Regions from separate parts of the Methylobacterium sp. Leaf106 genome, predicted to be linked through region 2. Evidence: riboswitches for the same ligand, from Rfam matches in the RefSeq annotation. Region 2 holds a riboswitch; the other holds the start of a gene.
What was found. A riboswitch is a leader RNA that binds a small molecule or an ion and turns the genes downstream of it on or off. The one in region 2 is predicted to bind cobalamin.
Positions count from the first base shown of each region.

Region 1: it holds a riboswitch for cobalamin, as region 2 does, so the genes downstream of both, ASF34_RS15755 (TonB-dependent siderophore receptor) here and ASF34_RS17720 (TonB-dependent receptor) in region 2, are expected to answer to the same signal.

Region 1 is NZ_LMNB01000031.1:48,948-56,599, forward strand. Features, by position in the region: gene ASF34_RS15750 (DUF1624 domain-containing protein) at 1-80, opposite strand, end outside; gene ASF34_RS15755 (TonB-dependent siderophore receptor) at 80-2,161, opposite strand; cobalamin riboswitch at 2,299-2,497, opposite strand; gene ASF34_RS15760 (AAA family ATPase) at 2,594-3,136, opposite strand; gene ASF34_RS15765 (DUF6925 family protein) at 3,139-4,101, opposite strand; gene ASF34_RS15770 (ABC transporter ATP-binding protein) at 4,076-4,894, opposite strand; gene ASF34_RS15775 (FecCD family ABC transporter permease) at 4,891-5,901, opposite strand; gene ASF34_RS15780 (ABC transporter substrate-binding protein) at 5,922-6,773, opposite strand; gene ASF34_RS15785 (TonB-dependent receptor plug domain-containing protein) at 6,782-7,652, opposite strand, start outside.
Region 2 is NZ_LMNB01000033.1:6,480-14,131, reverse strand. Features, by position in the region: gene ASF34_RS17720 (TonB-dependent receptor) at 1-1,704, opposite strand, end outside; cobalamin riboswitch at 2,006-2,203, opposite strand; gene ASF34_RS17715 (TonB-dependent siderophore receptor) at 2,301-4,685, opposite strand; gene fhuB (Fe(3+)-hydroxamate ABC transporter permease FhuB) at 4,949-6,967, opposite strand; gene ASF34_RS17705 (ABC transporter substrate-binding protein) at 6,960-7,652, opposite strand, start outside.

The DNA of each region.
Region 1 (7,652 bases), on a different contig from region 2:
AGGGCATCGATGGAGGCGATGCGGGCGGACAGGGGCGATAGACTGACCGACGCCTCTGGCGGCTCCGGACGCTCGCCCATCAGAACCGCGCCGTCATGCTGACGGTGACGCGCCGCGGTTCACCGACGCCGACCCAGAAGGTGTTGTAGGAGCGCTCGTAGTAGGTCTCGTCGAAAATGTTGTCGACGTTCAGCCCGAAGCGCAGGTTCTCGTAGCGGTAGTAGGCCAGCGCGTCCGTCAAGACGTAGCCCGGCAAGCGGAAGCTCTCGACGCCGCTGTCGCCGAGCCGCGAGCCGATGGCGCGGAACCCGCCGCCGATCCCAAAACCCTTCCAGTCGCCCGCCTGGACCTCGTAGATGCCGAGCAGCGAGCCGCTGTGGCGTGGAATGTTGAGCAGCGGTGATCCGACCCTTAGCACCTCGTCGCGGGTGACCGCCGCGTCGATGAAGGCGTATCCGCCAATCACCCGGAACTCGGGCGTGACCTGCCCAACCAGGCTGACGTCGAAGCCCTGGCTGCGCACCGCCCCGGCGGCGATCTGGAAGAAGAAGTCTGCCGGGTCGGTGGTGAGTACGTTCTCCTTCTCGATGTGGAAGGCGGCGGCCGTCACGCTGAGGCCGTCGAACAGGTCGAGCTTGGTCCCGACCTCGTAGGCGAACCCGGTCTCGGGCGCGAAGGGCCGCGACGCGCTATCGAAGCCGGTGTTGGGGCGGAACGAGGCGGCGACGTTGCCGTAGAGCGCCAGGAACGACAGCGGCTGGTAGACGAGACCGGCCCGCGGCGAGAAGCCGGTACGGTCCTGCTCGGTGCGTTCGTTCGCGACCTTGTCGCGGAAGGTCTGGTTGTAAAAGTCGGTGCGGTTGCCCAGCAACAGCTTCCATTCCGGGCTCAGGGCGATCTGGTCCTGGAGGTAGACCGCCGTGTTGCCGACGTTCTCGCTGGCGCTGTAGCGGCGCGTGAACGGAGGCTTGGCCTGCCCGTAGACCGGGTTGAACAGGTCGATGGCGAAGGGGTCGAGACGCGGGGTCGAGCGCAGCAGGTTCTCGGTGCTGTTGTAGCGCTCGTGCTCCAGGCCGAGCAGCAGGGTGTGGGCGATGGGCCCGGTCTCGAAGCGCCCGACGAGTTCGGCCTGGCCGATGGCGACGCCCCAGGTGAAGTCGTGCTGGCGGAACTCGCGCAAGAGCGTGCGCCCGTCGTCGAGGATCCCGGTCGCGCCGGTCTGCAGGCCGGTGAGGCTACCGGTGTTGAGGTGCGTGGCGACCCGCAAATGCCAGTTGGTGTTGAAGGCGTGCTCCAGCCGCACCTGCAGCAGCGCGCTCTCGGACACGGAATCGTCGCCCGGCTCGCCGAAGAAGCGTGAGCGCGGGACGAGGCCGAGGCGGTTGTTCACCGCGACGGTGCCGCGGTCGAAGGTCTGGCGGTTGCGCAGGTACTGCGCCTCGAACGTGATCTTGGTGTCGGGGGTGACCTGCCAGCTCACCACCGGCGCCAGGAGCACCCGGTCGCCGTCGACGTAATCGCGAAAGCTGTCCTGGCGGGCGAGCGCGCCGTTGAAGCGATAGAGGACGCTGCCGTCCTCGCTCAGCGCGCCGCCGGCATCGACCGTGGTGCGGGCGGTGCCGAAGCTGCCGAACAGCGTGCCCATCTCGACGAAGGGTCGCGCTACGGGCTGCTTGGTCAGGATGTTGACGGTGCCCCCCGGATCGCTGCGGCCGTAGAGGGCTCCGGCCGGGCCCTTCAGGACCTCGATGGACTGGACGTTCTGGGTGTCGGGGGCGCCGTTGTAGCCGCGGGCGATGTTGAAGCCATTGAAGAAGATGTCCTGGGTCGCGAATCCCCGAACGGAGTAGAGGGCGAGGTTCTGAGCGCCAAAATCGTTCTGCTTTCCGACCCCGGGCACGTAGTCGAGCGCGCGCTCGACGCGGGTCGCGGCTGTGTCAATCAGGACTTCCCGGGGGATTACGTCGACCTGCTGCGGCAGGTCGAGGCGGGGCGTGATCGTCTTGGTGCCGCTGTAGAGGTCCGGCACCCGGTAGGTCGGCGTGGCGGTGAGGGTCCCCTCGACCGAGAGCGCGTCGAGCACCACGGCGGTCTCCTCAGAGCGCGCCCCCTGGGCTGCGACGGCGGTGGGGATCGCGCAGGACAAGGCCAGCACGGACATCAGCGGGATGGACGGTGAACGGGACACGTTGATGGGCCTCGGGCGACGGCAGTGGCACGTCACCGCGAACGAGGCCGAACCACGCGCAACGCGCATGCTTCCGCACCCGCCGGGGCACCCCGCCCAGCGTGTCTCGCGTGTGACCACGACTGACGGCAGGTCTCCTGGCTCGCGGGTCACTGCCCTTCACCGTCTTCCCGAGCGAGGCCGCTCAGTGACGTCGGTGGCGAAGGGCTCGCCGCTTACAGTTGCGGGGGCAGCCACGGCGTTGGGGCTACCCCCGCACCGCGTTCCCTTTTGATCCTCCGGGGAGGAACCGTCACGGCCGAGGTACCATGCCGACGCCCATGCCCGTCAACGGACCAAATGCAATGCACGAGGGGTTATGCCCTGCCGGCAACACTTGGGAGAATGGATCGCGCACTCCGTCCGTCAGCTCAGCACCTCGACCTGCTCCGGCGGCAAGCTACGCCACCAAGCGTCCGGGGATCGGAAAACCTCGTAGGTGAACCGGAGGACCTCATCCGGCTGGCGATGCGACGGGTCCACGCGACCACGCTCCGCGTTGCGGGACTTGAGCACCTCCCACGGCACGTCGAACACTTTCCACTCCACGGTGAGCTCGTGTCGGGCGACGATCCCGAGCTCGCGCTCGAACACGGGTCTGGTGAGATGGGTGTCCGCCATCACCACGCTGAAGGCGCTCGTCAGGGCGGCATCCAAGGCTGCTTCCTTGACCCGGTGCAGGAGGTCCCGGGCCGCATCGCCATGTAAGCCCTGCCTCAGTTCCCAGTAGACCTGCCGGTGCGGCGGCCAGAGCGTCTGCCGGAAGTCGTCGAGGGTGAGGTGAACCCAGCCGTCGAGAGGGTCGAAGCGGCGGGCGTAGGTCGTCTTCCCCGCGCCCGGGCAGCCGATCAGGCCGATCACCCTCTGGGGTGCCCCCGGAAGATTCCTGCCGGGCACCGTCCGGGTCACGGTCAGGCCGTCGCCTCCGCATCCTCGTCGTCGCTCGCCGAGCCCTCGATGATCTCGCCGCGCAGGTAACGAGCCTGGGCCTCGGCGACCCGGCGTGCGCCCTGGGCGTGGCGGGTCGACACCGTGCCGCCGGGCGCCTCGGGCCCGCCGCGCTTGATCGCCACGAGTTCCGGATCACCCCAATGGTCGAGCATCGCCTGGAACGCTTCGTAGCGGTCGGTATCGAAGGCGATGCGGTCGCCCATCATGTCCTTGTAGGGATGGGCCGGGTGCAGGCCGGCGCAGGGGACCCAGCCCGCCGGGATCGGGGTCGTGGCGGCATGGGTCCGACCGCTGCGCAGGAGCTTGGGCAGCACATGCGTATGCGGACCTTCAGGACTGGTACCGCCGGGGCCAGGGATCGAGGCATAGACCTCGACGCGCCCGACCCGCGCCAGGAACACCCGGTGCGGGCTCATGGCGACGAGATGCGGCCCAATAGGGTTAGCATGGTCAAACAGGGGCATGCCGACGCCGGCCCGCAGCCGCTCGACGGCCTCCGGATCGCGCACCCGCACGCAGGCATCCACGGCGAGCAGGCCGAGGCCGAGGTCGAACAGGATGTCGTCGCGATCCTCGACCCGGGCGGCGTTCCGGTCGGGCCCGAGTTCCGTCACCACGGTCCTGCGGTTCATCGTGCATGTCGCTTCCGGCAGGCAGAGGGCGACCGCGTGGTTCCAGCCCGAGGCGACCGCGGTCTCAAAGGCGATTGGCCTCAGGTCGGAACTCGGGGTCAGGGCGATGGCGCCGCGCGCGGTCGCAAGTCCCAGGCGCTCGTCCGGCAGCGCCACGACGGGTTCGTCGGGATCGCGCATGAACTCGGCGATGGCACCGAAGCTGCCAAGGCTCCAGGCCGTGGTTGGATCGGCCAGTGCACCGCGCAGAAGGGCGACGGTGGCATCAGGGCTGTTTGGGGAAGGCTGCATCGATCTCCTCCGTATGGGGCCCCGAACGGTTCCAGGGCAGGATGTAGGCGGTTCCGTCCGGTCCAGCCCCACGGCAAACCGTGACGCCGAACACGTCCGAAAGTAGCCGGTCGGTCAACGCAACGTCCGGGTGTCCATCGGCGGCGACACGTCCCTCGCCCAGGACCACGATCCGGTCGCAGAACCGGGCCGCGAGGGAGAGGTCGTGCAGGACGGCCACGACGCCGGTGCCGGCCAGGGCCACGCTCCGCAACAGCGTCATGGCGTCGAGCTGGTGGGCAGGGTCGAGGGCGGTGATCGGTTCGTCGGCCAACAACCACTCCGCTTCGACGGCGAGCGCCCGCGCCAGCAACACGCGCATCCGCTCGCCGGTGGACAGGGTCGGTTCGGTCCGCTCGGCGAATCGCGCAACATCGGTCCGTGTCATCGCTCGGTTTATTGCGGCGTGATCGGTGCCATCGAGGCCACCGAACGCGCGTCGATGCGGCAGCCTGCCGAGGGCGACGAGGTCACGCACCTGCATCGGCCAACCAGCCCCCGTGCCCTGGAAAAGGACCGCGATGCGCTTGGCGCGCGCGTCGCGGGAGATGCCCTTGAGCGCCATACCGTCGAGATTTACGCGGCCCTTGGTCGGGGCGACCAAGCCCGCGAGGGTGCGCAGGAGGGTGGTCTTGCCAGCGCCGTTCGGACCGACCAGACCGACGAGGGTCCCGCGTTCCAGGGACAGGGTGATATCCGACAGGATGGCACGCCCGCCGAGGCGGACATCGAGGGCTGCGGTCGCGAGGCTCATGCGCCGCGCCCTCGCTCACGCAGGAGGAGCACGATCAGGAACGGTGCCCCAACGAGCGCAGTCACCACACCGAGCTTGAGTTCCGGGCGCGTCGCCAGGAGACGAACGCCCAAGTCCGCGGCAAGCACCAGAGCGGCCCCGGCGAGGCCGCTCGGCCATAGGCTGGCGCCGGGACGCGCGCCTACCAGTGGTCGCACGAGGTGGGGCACCACGAGGCCGACGAAGCCGATGGCGCCGCTGACGGCGACGCCACTGCCAATGGCCAGCGCCGCGCCCGTGACGAGGCGCAGACGGACTGAGACCAGATGGAAGCCGAGGCTCGAAGCTGTGTCCTCGCCCAGCGTCAGGGCATCCAGCGCGCGGCCGGTGGACAGCATCAGGCCCCAGCCGACCGCCATCAACGGCAGGCATAGCCAGACATGGTCCATGCTGCGGTCCGCGAGCGACCCCATCAGCCAGAACACGATCTCCAGGGCCGCGTAGGGGTTGGGCGACAGGTTGAGCGCCAGCGCCGTCATGGCGCCGGCGAGGCTCGACAGGGCGACGCCGGCGAGGATCAATCCCAGGGTGGTGCCGCCTCTGGCGGCGACAAGGTTCAGGGCGAGCGCCGCCACGGCGGCGCCGGCGATCCCGCCGAGCGGGAGGGCCAGGCTAAGCGAGGCTGCGAAGCCGCCATAGAACACCACCACGGCCCCGAGGGCCGCCGCGGAGGAGATGCCGAGGATGCCGGGATCGGCGAGCGGGTTGCGCAGGTAGCCCTGCATCGCCGCCCCGGTCAGCCCAAGGCTGAAGCCGACAAGGCTGCCGAGCAAGGCACGAGGTAGGCGCAGTTCCCAGAGCACCAGCGCCGGGAGGGTCGCCCGTCCGGCGATGAGGTCGCCAGCCGCCGCCGGGACGTCGAAAGGGGCATACCCGACCGCGATGGACGCGACCGTCAGGACGAGCACAAGCAGGCCGAGTATCGAGACGACCGCGCGGGGTCCGACGACCGCCCGGTCGACCCGCATGGGAGGCGGGAGGGGAGCGTTCATCGTGCCGCCCGTTGGTGTGCCGCCGCAGCGAGCAAGGCCACGACCTCGGCGAACTGCGGACCTGGACAGGTCCAGAGCCGGTTCGGAATTGAGACGGTACGCCCCTGCCGACGTAGCGCGTCGAGGACGGGATGGTGCAGCAGGGCATCGGCCAGCGACGGCGCGCCGGGCTCCCCCTCGTCGAGGACGATGAGGTCGGCGTCGGCGAAGGCCGCCGCTTCCAGCGGGACCTGGCCGAAGCGGTCGCGACCGAGTTCTGCCGCAACGTTGACGAGGCCGGCGGCGCGGATGATCGCATCGCCAAGGCTGCCGGGTGCGACCGTGAAGGCATTCGGGCGCATGACGAGTGCCCGCAACGGTTTTGCCGCCGGCACCACCTGCGCCAGCCGCGCGTCGAGGTCCGCGACCATCGCCTCGCCGCGCGCCGGGTGCCCGAGGGCCGCGGCGACGGTCCGGATCTGGGCCCGCACCCCCTCGAAGTCGTTGGGTACGCCGAGTTCGAGAAGGGGGAAGCCGACGCGCTTGAGCAGGCCCACCGTGGTCCGCGTCGTGAAGGCTCCGGCCACGACGAGGTCGGGCCGGAGCGCGACGATCTCCTCCGACAGGCCACGGGTCACCGCGATGCCGGTGGCCTCCCGCGCGACGGTGGAGCTGCGCGGGTCATGGGCGAGGTAGGTCACTGCGGTGACCTGGTCGCGGTCGGCGAGCCGCAGGACCAGCTCGTCGGCGCAGAGGTTCATCGAGACGACGTGGACCGGATGCGCCGGCTCGTCTGCCGCCCACCCCGCACCTGACAGACCAGGCCAGACCGCAATCGCTAGCGCAGCCAGCGTCCATCGCATCGACATCGCAATCCTCAGAACGTCGTCACGCGGACGCCGCCGTACACGGCGAGGCCCGGCCCGAGGAAGCCGGTGGGGTTCTCGTAGCGGCGGTCGAACAGGTTATCGATCCGGCCGAACACACTCACCGTCTCGTTCACATCGTAGTTGACCGCGAGGTTGACCAGGGTGAAGCCCGGGTTCTTCAGCCTCTGGATCGAGAAGTCTCGGTTTCCGTCTACGAAGTGGCCAAGCACGATCACCGTCCCGCTGAAGCTCAGGCCGGGGATCGGCGTCCACTGAGCGGTGGCGCTGCCCTTGTGGCGGGGCCGGCGCAGGAGCTCCTGGTTGGTAATCTCATTCTTGGTCACGGTGTTGGTGTAGTCGACCCGGCCCGAGAGCGTGTCGGTGAACCGGACCGCAACGAAGGCCTCGGCCCCGTAGGATTCGGCTCGCCCGACGTTCTCGTTCGAGGTGAAGCTGGCGTTGGTGTTGATCAGGTTCTTGAAGTCGTTGGCGTAATAGGTCGCGCCGACGAGAACGCGCTCGCCGAGCGGCTGTTCGAAGCCGGCATCGTAGCCGAGGCTCTCTTCCGGCTTGAGGTTGGGGTTGGCGAAGAAGTTGAACGCCGGGAAGCTCTGGAACAGCTGGCTCAGGGTCGGCGCCTTGAAGCCGGTGCCGACGCTGCCTTTGATCCGCGTGTCGGTGAACGGCAGGATGTAGCTCGGGGCGACGCGGAACGTGGTGGCCGGTCCGAAGGCGTCGTTCTCGTCGTGGCGAACGTTGGCGACGAAAGAGGCACGGTCGAACGGCGTCAGCTGTATCTCGCCGTAGCCGGCGGTATTGCCGTTCCTGGCCCGCAGGTTGCCGGAACCGAACGGGTTCGGATCGGTGGTCGACAGGCTC
Region 2 (7,652 bases):
GATCAGCTTGTCCTTGACGATGCGATAGCCGGCGAGCGTCCATTCAAGGGCGCCGTTCAGCGCGAGGCCCTTGGCCCCGACCTCGATCTGCTCGCCGGTGGAGAGGTCGAAATTGGCGTTCGATTGCGACAGGCTGATGAGGCTCCCCACCGGATCGGTGGCGGTGGCGTATTGCACGTAGAGGGCCGAATCCGGCGTCGGGTTGTAGACGAGGCCGAACCGGTAACTCAGGGCCTCGAACGAGCGGGCGAAGGTGTCGCCGGTCTGCAGGTTGCGCCGGTGCAGGGTCGGCGCGTCGAAACGCACGCCGGTGAGGAAGGAGAGCTGGTCGCTCAGGATCAGCCGGTTCTCGGCGAAGACCGAGGCTTGGTTGGTGCTGGTGGCATAGGCCGGGCTGGCGCGGCCATTGGCCGGGAACAGGCCCGGATCGTAATTGTACGGATCGACGCTGGTGACGAGGCTGCTGCCCGCGCTGGAGAAGTTGTTGGTGTGGCGGAAATCCACGTGGTTCACGTCGAATCCGATGGCGAACTCGTTGCGGAAGCCGAACACGTTGCCCTTGAAGGCCGCGTCGAAGCGGTTCCCGACCTGCTCCTGTTGGTGGTAGATTTCGGTATAGCTGGACCGGTCGATGAGGCCCGTGCCGCGATTGAAGCTGTATTGCTCGACATCGAGCCAGTGGCGGCGGCTCTGCAGCCGGTAGGCGGTGTTGCGGATGGTGATGTCGGCGCTCGGCGTCCACTCGGTCTTGAGCTGGGTCCAGTTGTCGGACCAGATGACCTTCGCGCCGTCGACATTGTAGTTGTTGTTGCGCAGGGACTGGACGATCCGGCCATCGACCAGCGGCGTGCCCCAGTAGCGGGCGGGCTCCTGGTAGCCGAGATCGTGGCTGAGGGTCACCGCGAGATCGGGGTTCAGCTGGAACAGCAGCGCGCCCGAGACCGCGAGGTTGCGGAAATCCCCGTTCGGGCTGGTCCAGCCGCCATCGCGGTTGCCGCTGACATTGAGGCGGTAGGCCACCGCATCGCCGATGGGACCGCCGAGATCGACGGCGAGGCGCGCGAGCCCGTCCGACCCGGTGGCGGCGCGGGCGGCATGGATCGGCGTGAAGCTCGGCTTCTTCGAGACCACGTTGACCACGCCGCCGATGGCGCCGTCGCCGTAGAGCACGGAGGCCGGGCCGCGCAGCACCTCGATCCGCTCCACGTTCCAGGTATCGAATGGGAAGGTCACGGTACCGGCTCCCACGAACAGCCGCGTGCCGTCATAGAGTTGCTGGATCGAGTTCGGCCCGGCGAAGCCCCGGCTGGAGAAGGCGCCGTTGCCATTGCCGGGTGAGGCGATGGTGGTGATGCCGGTGGCGTTCTGCGTCACCGCCTCGACCACCGTGTTCTGGCCCCGGATACGGGCGGTCTCGCCGCTGATGACGTCGATGCTGGCGGGCGTCTCCAGCGGCGTCAGGCCGAGGCGACTGGCGCTGCGGGAAGGGGTCGAGAGGTTGAGCCCGACCGGGTTGGCGCGGGTGAAGCCGACCCCGCTCCCCTCCACGGTGAGCTGGTCGAGGGTGACGGCATTCTGGCTGACGGAATCCTGTGCCCGGACCTGACCGGCGAGCAGGGTCGAGCCGAAGAGCGACGCGAGGAAAGCGGTGGCGCGGGCCGGGGATGTCCGCCCGGGCGCGCGGTGGGTGACCTGTCTGGGCATGTTCGTTTTGGCAAACCGGAGTGATCGCTGGCCGAATGCCGCGCCCCCTCTGCTAAATCGTATGTTATAACGTTACAATGCAGCAGACCGGGCAAAATGCCTGCGTGCGGGACCGGACGGTCTCGCCGAAGGCATCCTGAGGAGCGATTCTGTAACGGAAGGAACGGGAACGATCGGGCATCGCAGGCAGACGGCAGGCGCGGCTCAGCGCAGTGGCACGTCACCGCGAACGAAGCCGATGCATTCGCGACATGCGAACGCCCCGACACCCCACCAGGACACCCCGCCCGATGCGTTTCGCGTGTGACCACGACTGACGGCAGGTCTCCTGGCTCGCGGGTCGCCGCCCTCTCATCGTCTTCCCAGGTGATCACCCAGTGACGTGTTGATGAAGGACTCGCCGCTTACAGTTGCGGGGGCAGCCGCGGCATCGGACACAAGGTCCTCACCGCGTTCCCTTTTGATCCCCCGAAGAGGAACCGTCACGCTCAAGCTAGTCGAGGCCGGGAGACCGCGTCAACGACGTCACGGCAACAGCCCAAAAGAAAAGCCCCGGATCTTTCGATCCGGGGCCGATCTCATCGGATGCGCGTCGCCTACCAGCGGTAGGTGACGGAGCCGGTGATGCGGCGGCCTTCGCCGTAATTGCAGCCGACGAATCTGACCTGTTGCGAGCAGGTGCCGACATAGACGCGGTCCGTGATGTTGTTCGCTGCCACCTGGAAGCGCCAGTTCTCGTAGGTGTACCGGAGCGACGCGTCGAAGAGGACGTAATCCGGCACGCGGATGTTGTTCTGGGGATCGCCAAACGATTCCCCGATGTAGCGGACACCGCCGCCGATCCCGAGCCCGCGGAACATGCCGGTCTGGATCGTGTAATCGAGCCAGGTTGCGGCGGTGAAGTTCGGCACCTGTATCGGCCGCTTCCCGACCGCGCTGGGATTGCCATCAGGCGCATTGTCCTTTGTCACTTCGGCCTGCAGGACCGTGAGCGACGAGATGAGCTTCAAGCCGTCGAGGAGGTCGACGGTGGCTTCACTCTCGAAGCCCTTCACCTCGACTTCACCGTTCTGGTAGAAGGCCTGCTGCAACGGATCGCTGGGATTGAAGAACAGGGCGTTGGTCTTCTTTGTGTTGAACACGGAGAAGAGGATCGATGTAGCCTGGCCCGGCGGCTGGAACTTGACGCCGGCCTCGATGGTCTCGCCGATCTCGGGCTTGGCCGGCGTGATGTTGTAGGTCAGTGGCACCGGACCGATGCCGGGCACGTCCATGCTCGTGCTGGTCTGAAGGAAGACCGGTAGCACGTTGAACGAGCGGGCCGCCGAGACATAGGGCGTCAGGCCGTTATCGAAGAGATACGAGAGCCCGACGCGGCCGCTATAGGATTGCGCGTCCTGGTTCGCACCGAAGCTCGTGGGAATCCCGTTCGGGAACGGGATGGCGTTGAGCATTTGGCGCACGGTGTCGATGACCGGGTTCTGGGCGTCGGTCTTCGTCGTCACCCAATCGTAGCGGGCGTTCATGCTGAGCAGCCAGTGATCGTAGAATTTGACCTGATCCTGCGCGTAAACGCCCACTTGGTCCTGTTGCAACCGTGACAGGAGGGAACGCGGAAGCTGGGCGACGGGCTGGCCGTAGACAGGGTTGAGAATGTTGAGCGGGCCGACGAATGGACCGACTCCGAGTAGGCCGAAGCTCGTACCGCCGAACTGGTCACTCTTGTTCTTGATCTTGCTGTAATCGACCCCGAGCAACGCGGTGTTCTTGATGTCACCGAACTGCGCATCGTGCTGAATCTGGGTATCGACGGTGAAGACGCCGTAGTCTTCGAGCCAGGTCTGAGCCTCGCGGTTTACGATGTTGGGCATCGCCGAATTGGTGACGCTCGTGGAATAGATCGCGTTGTAGTCGGTCGAGGCATGGGCGTAGCGCAGGTTCTGGCGCACGGTCCAATGGTCGTCGAACCGGTGGGAGAACTGGTAGCCGCCCTCGAAATGCTCGGCGAGGAAGCGCGAGAAGCCCGGCTCCCCGAGGAAGCGGCTGCGCATCTCCGATTTATAGGGACTGCTGCCCCGGGTGTATTCGCGCGGGATGGCGCGGAACGTGTCGCCGGTGCGGTCTCTCTGATAATTGCCGAGCACTGTCAGGCTGGTATCGGCCGAAGGCGCGAAGGTCACCGCGGGCGCGATGTAGATCCGGTCCAGCGGCGTGTAATCCACCTGCGTGCCGCCTTCGCGCAGCAGGCCGGTGATCCGGTAGAGGATCGTCTTCTCGGGATTGAGCGGGCCGCTCAGGTCGAAGCCGAACTGCTTGCGGTTGAAGCTGCCATAGGAACTGAAGATTTCCCGCAGCGGCTCGACCGTTGGCTTCTTGGTGATGAAGTTGACGAGACCACCCGGATCGTTAAGCCCGAACAGGCCCGAGGTCGGACCGCGCAGCACGTCGATGCGCTCCACGCCGTAGGGCTCGATCGGGAAGCCGGAGAAGCTCGTCTGCGGCAGGCGCATCCCGTCCTTGTAGATGCCGCGCTGGGTCTGGTCGAAGCCACGGATGATCAGCTGGTCGAAGCGGCCGTCCTGCCCCTGGGGCGACGCGATGATACCCGCGCTGTAGGCGAGCGCATCCGCGAGGTTCTCGGCGCCGCGATCCTCGAGTTGCTTCTGCGTCACGACGGACACGGACTGGGGAATCTCGCGGAGGGTCGCATTGGTCTTCGTTCCCGACGTGCTCCTGGGCACGACGTAGGAATTGGCGGCCGTCACACCACCGCCATTGCCACCTCCCGAACCATTTCCGGAGCCCTGCACCGACAAGGTGTCGAGCTGCACCGCCGCCGTGCCGCCCGACGCGGCTTGGGCGAAGGCCTCCCCACTCCACAGGGCGGGGGCCATGGCGAGCATCGCCACGGTGGAGACGCCGGCCAGACAGCGCAGGCCACTCACGGATTTGTGAGACAACTGGCCGGAGGTGGACAACATGCCATCGGACATAGGGAAGACCTTGATCGTCGGAAATACGGCGCAGACCTGATTGGTGAAGAACGAGATTTCCTTGCCGATGCATCGCGTAGAACGATTCAAAAACAAGCTCGGGTCTCGACAAGACGAATCCACACGGCGTCTTTGTCAGCAAGTCAAAGTTGAGATTTAATGACAAAAGTTGCGGCGGCGTTGCCTAAGAAACACAATCCTTCTTTGGAACAATTCAATTCAAGCGTCGCAAAAAACTTGCCGAAAGACGATCAACGGCGGGCCAGGAGCCACATCAGGAACGGTCCGCCGACGAGGGTCGCCACCAATCCGGCGGGGAGCTGGTAGGGGAAGAACGCCATCCGCCCGACGAAATCCGCCGCGACCATGATGAGCGCGCCGACGATCGCCGCACCGGCGAGCTGCGACGCCGCGCGGGTGAGGCCGGTCAACCGCGCCATCTGAGGCGCCACGAGGCCGACGAAGCTCAACGGCCCCGCCACCAGGGTCGCCGCGGTGGTGAGGATCGCCGCCAGGACGAGGATGGCGAGGCGGCTGCGGCGAAGGTCGAGCCCCAGCGAGCGGCCGGTGGGAGCGCCGAGGGGTAGCAGATCGAGCCAGCGGGTCAGAACGGGAAGGCAGGCGGCCCCAAGGGCGAGGATGGCGAGGGCGGCCACGGCATCCTCCGGCGCCACACGCGCCGTGGAGCCCGCCGTCCACCCGAGCAGCATGACCACGGAAGGATCGCCGCTGATCATCAGGATGGTGAGGAGGGCGCCGAACCCGGTGGTGAGGCCGATGCCGGCCAGCAGCATCTGCTCGGGCGCGGTGTCTGCACGGCGGCCGAGGCTCAGGATCGCCAGGAGGGTCGCGAGCGCCCCCAGGCTGCCGGCGCCAAGGAGCGCCGTCCGGTCAGGCGTGCCGAGGACGATCGTGACGGCAACGAGGCCGAGGGCGGCCCCGGAGCTGATGCCGAGCACTTCGGGACTCGCCAGGGGATTGCCGGTAAGCCGCTGCAGCAGGGTGCCGGCGATGGCCAGCATCGCGCCGGCCGCGAGCGAGGCGGCGATCCGGGGTAGGCGCCAGGGCAGCAGCGCGTCGAGTCCGGCCCCGAAGCTCCAGTGCCAGCCGGCCGTGTCGCGGCCGAGGGTCAGCGCGACGAAGACGAGGAGGGCCAGCGACGCCGCTCCCACGAGGACCAGGCGCCATGGCCGCGCGAGCCGGGCCGAGGCGCCGCCCTCCGGGCGATGCAGTGCGCCGACGCCACGCAGGCGCGGCAGCAGCCAGAGCAGCATCGGCACGCCGACGAGGGAGGCCAGCGCCCCCGTCGGCACCTGCGCGATGGGGGCGAGCGCCAGGACCACGGAATCGGTGAGCCAGATCAGGGCCGCGCCCAGCAGGGGCGCGGCGACGAGGCGGTCGCGCAAGGTGCGCGTGCCGGTGAGGCGGACGAGGATCGGCGCGGCGAAGCCGACGAAGCCGATGACGCCCACCCCCGCCACCACGAAGCCGCCCAGCGCCACCGCCACGGCCACGGCGAGGAACCGGACCCGGCCGAGGGAGAGCCCGAGGCTCCTGGCGTTCGCCTCGTCGAGGTCGAGCACCGCGAGGGGCCGCACCATCAGCGCGACCAAAAGAGCGGCCACCGCGAGGCGGGGCGCGAGATAGGCCGGTGCGCTCCAATCGTTCATGGCGAGGGAGCCCGCGCCCCAGACGAACAGGCCGAACAGCCGCTCCTGATGCAGGATCACGAGGAGGGTCTGGATCGCCCCGCAATAGAGCTCGATCACGAGCCCGGCCAGCAGCAGCGCGAGGGGGGCGAAGCCCTTGGCGCGGCCGAGGGCGAAGACCGCGAGCACCGCCAGGGCCGAGCCCGAGAGCGCCACCGCCTCCCGCCCTTGCGAGAAGAGGCCGGGCGCGAACAGGGAGGCCAGGGCCAGAGCGAGCTGCGCCCCGGCCGAGATGCCCAGCGTCGAGGGCGAGGCGAGGGGATTGCGCAGCACCTGCTGCAGCACCACCCCCGACAGAGCGAGGGCGGCGCCGGCGAGCCAGGCGGTGACGATCCGCGGCAGCACGCTCTCGTGCAGGATCACCTGGGCGATGTCGGTCCAGTCGGGACTCCACAGGGCCTTCAGCGCCGGGCCGAGGGCCATGTCGGCGGTGAGCGTGCGCAGGGTGAGGAGCCCGGCCACGAGTGCCACCGCGCCGATGAGGAGCATCGTCCCGCCGATCCGCGACCGGGGCGGCGCGAGGGCATCGAGGCGGGGCTCGGCCAGATCCACCTCAGCCACGGGGGCAATCCCGCTTGGCGAGACCGGTCATCAGCTCGGCGAAACGCGCGATGGCCGGCAGGCCGCCATAGAACCAGACCGGGGCCACCACGTCGACATGATGCTCGCGCACCGGCGGCAACGTCTGCCAGAGCCGGCTGCCGGCCAGCGCCCTGGCCGCGTCGGATTGAATCGGCCCGATATGGACGATGCGGGCATCGGCCGGGCCGATGGCGAGCTGCTCGATCCCCACCGCCGTGAAGCCGGAGGCGTTGCTGGCGCCGGTCCAGGCATTCGCGATCCGGAGGCGGTCGAGCACGGTCTGGAACAGGCTGGTGCGGCCGTAGACCACGATGTTGCGGTGGTCGACGATCCAGACGAGGTAGGTGGGGTGCCTCTCGGCCGGGCAGGCGCTCGCCGCCGCCTCGGTGAGGATCGCCTCGGTCCGTGCCTCCAGGGCTTTGGCCTCATCGACGCGGCCGAGACGCAGGGCGATGCGCATCGTCTCCGCCTTCGCCCGCTCGTAGGGATCGCCCCCGGCATTGGCGATGGAGACCGCCTCCGTCGGGGCGATGCGCGACAGAAAGGCCCCCTGCGTCGCCACCTGGATCGGGTTGGCGAGGATGAGGTCCGGCTTCAGGCTCGCCAGCACTTCGAGGTTGGGCTCCACCACGAGGCCGAGATCGACCACGCCGTCGGGGAGCGC